Regions from separate parts of the Xenorhabdus doucetiae genome, predicted to be linked through region 2. Evidence: riboswitches for the same ligand, from Rfam matches in the RefSeq annotation. Region 2 holds a riboswitch; the other holds the start of a gene.
What was found. A riboswitch is a leader RNA that binds a small molecule or an ion and turns the genes downstream of it on or off. The one in region 2 is predicted to bind thiamine pyrophosphate.

Region 1: linked by a shared signal. The riboswitch ahead of thiC (phosphomethylpyrimidine synthase ThiC) and the one ahead of thiB (thiamine ABC transporter substrate binding subunit) in region 2 are both predicted to bind thiamine pyrophosphate.

What each region holds. Positions count from the first base shown of each region.
Region 1 covers NZ_FO704550.1:3,822,576-3,824,782, reverse strand. The annotation lists gene thiC (phosphomethylpyrimidine synthase ThiC) at 1-1,221, opposite strand, end outside; TPP riboswitch at 1,348-1,472, opposite strand; gene nudC (NAD(+) diphosphatase) at 1,648-2,207, shown strand, end outside.
Region 2 covers NZ_FO704550.1:3,571,728-3,573,934, reverse strand. The annotation lists gene thiB (thiamine ABC transporter substrate binding subunit) at 1-949, opposite strand, end outside; TPP riboswitch at 1,099-1,203, opposite strand; gene rppH (RNA pyrophosphohydrolase) at 1,320-1,850, shown strand; gene ptsP (phosphoenolpyruvate--protein phosphotransferase) at 1,860-2,207, shown strand, end outside.

The DNA of each region.
Region 1 (2,207 bases), 250 kb from region 2:
ATAGGCGGCACAAAGTTCACAGATTTCGCGGAAATGCGTGTAGAGGAAATTTTCCTGATGATGGGACAGGCACCATTTCGCCATAATTGAGCCACCACGGGAGACAATGCCGGTCAGACGCCTGGCGGTCATCGGCACGTAACGCAGCAGCACGCCGGCATGGATCGTGAAATAATCCACCCCTTGCTCGGCCTGTTCCAGCAAAGTATCGCGGAACATCTCCCAAGTCAGGTTTTCCGCGATGCCGTTCACTTTTTCCAGCGCTTGATAGATCGGTACGGTGCCAATGGGAACCGGGCTGTTGCGCAGTATCCATTCGCGGGTTTCGTGAATGTAACGTCCGGTGGAGAGATCCATCACGGTATCTGCGCCCCAGCGGGTAGACCAAATTAATTTTTCCACCTCTTCTTCAATGGACGACGTCACGGAGGAGTTACCGATATTGGCATTCACTTTCACCAAGAAATTGCGGCCAATAATCATCGGCTCGGATTCAGGATGATTAATGTTGGCGGGAATAATCGCGCGACCGGCGGCAACTTCTTGGCGGACAAATTCGGGGGTGATGTTTTCCGGTAAGTTGGCACCAAAATTTTGCCCGGCATGTTGCTGGCGCAAGACGTCACTGCGAATGCGCTCGCGTCCCATATTTTCACGCAGGGCGATAAATTCCATTTCCGGTGTGATGATCCCCTGGCGCGCATAGTGCAATTGGGTCACACACTTGTCCGGTTTAGCGCTCAATGGATGTGGGCGATGATGAAAGCGCAGGTGATCCAATCCGGCATCGGCAAGGCGTTGTTGGGTGAAATCGGAACTGAGGACGGAAACCGGTTCAGTATCATTGCGCTCATCAATCCACGGTTGGCGAAGTTTATGTAAGCCTTTTGTGACATCCAGTACGGCAGCCGGATCACCATAAGGGCCGGACGTGTCATAAACGGGAACAGGCTCGTTTTCTGCAAATTGGGGCTGCTCTTTTGTGCCGCCCGTTAATGTGGGAGAAAGTTGGATCTCACGTAGGGGAACCTGAATATCTTGACGTGAACCTTCAAGGTAAATGCGTTTTGAGTTGGGAAAAGTGACGCCTTGGATGGTGTTGATAAACGCTTGTGCGGCATCTCTCTGGGCCTTGCGCGGCCTGGCTGGATGCGCTTTTGGTGAAATATCCGCCGTTGGAATCATGGCATTGGAAATAACGATATCGTTGGACTTAGACATAGCAAATTCCTGACTGTGTTATCGCCTGTCGCATAGTTGATCAGGCTTAAGTTGAGAAAATTGCTTGTCTGGAGCTCGCAGGGAGTAATAGTTGGTGCTGGCGGGTATTTTACTGATACTGGCAGCGGGGTGATTACTCTTGTTCCCTTCGCGGGTATTAGCCCGATCAGGTTCTGCGGATCCCGAATAAACGGTCTCAGCCTGTGTTCATCGTGATATACGTTGAACGCTAGGCACTCCGACAAGAAAAAACACCCCAAAGTATAAAGGGGATTATGAAAACTACAACCTAAAACTGCTTTTGGGACAGGGTATTTTGCAGACGAAATAAGATAAAAAGGCGTATGCTTTGCTTGTGTTGATTCTGGGTAGATGGATTCTGGGCATAATAGTATGGGAATAATCACATAACTCATGATGGGACAAATGATGCAACAAAAATTGGTAGGTACAGAACGCGGCTGGTGGATTGTCAGTCTTGAAAATCGGGTTTGGCTGCCACAAGGAGAGTTACCTTTGGGCACGGCGGATCAGTGGTCATTGCAAGGCTATCTGGCGCAACCGATCGGCGAGTGGTTGGGCGAAACCGTCTGGTTGGTTCGGCAGAAAATGGCGTCAGATATGGCCTCTCCCCGTTTAATTGCTGATCGGGATGCTCAGTTATTTCAATTGGTCGGGCGGGGTGCCCAACTGGCTGAGTTTTATCGTTCACATCATTATTGTGGTTACTGCGGTCATAAGATGCAGCATAGCCAGCATGAATGGGCCTGTTTGTGCAACCATTGCCATGAACGTTACTATCCACAAATTGCCCCCAGCATTATTGTCGGCATTCGCCGCGATGACCATATTTTGCTGGCACAGCATCAGCGCCACCGCAATGGCGTCCATACTGTACTGGCCGGGTTTGTTGAAGTGGGGGAAACGCTGGAGGAGGCGGTGCATCGTGAAGTGATGGAAGAGAGCGGCATTAAAATCCGAAACCT
Region 2 (2,207 bases):
ATTGCAGCGATTTCTCAGGAACAGGAAGTTGCCTGAAAACATCCGGCAAAGGAATATCAATCACGGGATACATCCATTGCGTGGTTGGAAGAACTTGCTGAAATGCCGGTGAGATCATGAATTTCATGAACTTTTGCGCCAGTTCCGGCTGTTTGCTGGAGGCCACCTGAGCCGCCACTTCAATCTGCAAGTAGTGTCCTTCCTTGAAAAGGGCAGCGGCATAATTATCTTTTTTCTCTGACATAATGTGATAGCCGGGTGACGTGGTATAGCTCAGTACCATATCCCCTTCACCTTTCAGAAACAGGCCATAGGCTTCACTCCAGCCCTTAGTGACGGTGAGTGTCTTTTTGGCTACTTTCTGCCACTCCTGTGCGGCCTTGTCGCCATAAAGCTCCTGTATCCAGAGCAATAACCCCAGTCCCGGCGTGCTGGTACGGGGATCTTGATAAATAATTTTCCAATTCTGGCGGCTATTGATTAATTCATCCATACTTTTTGGGGGATGAGGCAGGGTGTTTTTGTTGTAAATAAAGGCAAAATAACCGTAATCATACGGAATAAATGTCGTATTGTTCCATGTGATGGGTAATGTCAGTTTTGAGGTATCAACCTGACTCGATGTGAATAACCCAGTTTGTTGCGCGGCTTGGATCAGATTGTTATCTAACCCCAGTATAATATCTGCCGGTGTCTTTTGGCCTTCCATCCGCAAACGGTTCAACAAAGATACCCCGTCTTCCAACGCAACCAGTTTTAGTTCACAGCCACACTCTGCTTCGAAGGCTTTTTTGATGGCAGGCCCCGGCCCCCATTCAGAGGCAAAGGAATCATAAGTGTAAACGGTCAGTGTTGGTTTCGCCTGAGCTGTCTGAGCAAAGAGACTGGCAGAAATAGACAGCAGACCGATAGCGATAGTCATAAAACGGGAAAATAATTTCTTAAACACTTTGCTCTCCTGTCGTTGCAACGGATTAACGGTTGCAACATCAATAGTTAATAATATTGATGGTTATAAACATTAATAATTAATGTTTGTCAGTAGTAGACAGCAAAGGATCTGAGAAGGTGCTAAATGAAAATGACATCTGTTATATCAATGATTAGCGTCTCAAATCCCTACGACGGTACTAACCGGTTCAGGTTCGACGGGTTTGTTCTCAGCAATACTGTTTTATGACAGCCGCACCCCGTTGAGATAGCGGTATTGTAGAGACTTCGGTTGCGTCTGCAAAGTCTAATCATAGAGGTTTACCGCTTGGGATGAGTGTGAAACAATTAGCTATCTTTTTAAATTTGTTATACCGAGAGGTAGTCTGGTGATCGATGATGATGGCTACCGCCCGAATGTAGGAATTGTAATTTGTAATCGCCAAGGGCAGGTTTTGTGGGCCCGCCGTTATGGGCAGCATTCCTGGCAGTTTCCTCAAGGGGGTATCAATCCGGGGGAATCACCAGAACAAGCGATGTATCGCGAGTTGTTCGAAGAAGTTGGTTTAAATCGCAAAGATGTACGGGTTCTCGCCTCGACCCGGAGCTGGTTGCGTTACAAATTACCCAAGCGTTTGGTGCGTTGGGATACAAAGCCCGTTTGTATTGGGCAAAAGCAACGTTGGTTTTTATTGCAATTGTTATGTAATGAAGCAGATATTAATGTGCAGCGCAGTAAAACGCCGGAGTTTGATGGTTGGCGTTGGGTCAGTTACTGGTATCCTGTCCGACAAGTCGTTTCTTTTAAACGAGATGTCTATCGCCGCGTGATGAAAGAATTCTCTTCTATTGTGATGTCAGCGCAGGAACCTGCTTCATTATTACCTTCACCTTATTTACATCGTCGTAGAAGAAGCTAGGTCATTGCTATGCTCATGCGCTTACGGGAAATTGTCGAAAAGGTTGCGATGGCAGCTAATTTATCTGAAGCGCTTGAGCTATTGGTCAATGAAACCTGTCTGGCAATGAACACGGATGTTTGCTCTATCTATTTGGCCGATCACCAGCGGCAATGTTATTACCTGATGGCGACTAAAGGGTTAAGCAAACCGAAAGGGAAAGCAGTCAGTCTGGCCTTTGATGAAGGCGTTGTGGGTCAAGTTGGGCGTTTGTCTGAATTAATTAACCTCGCTGATGTGCGTGACCACCCTAGTTTTAAATATATTCCCCAAGTGAAAGAAGAAAACCTGCGGGCTTTTTTAGGTGTCCCGATTATT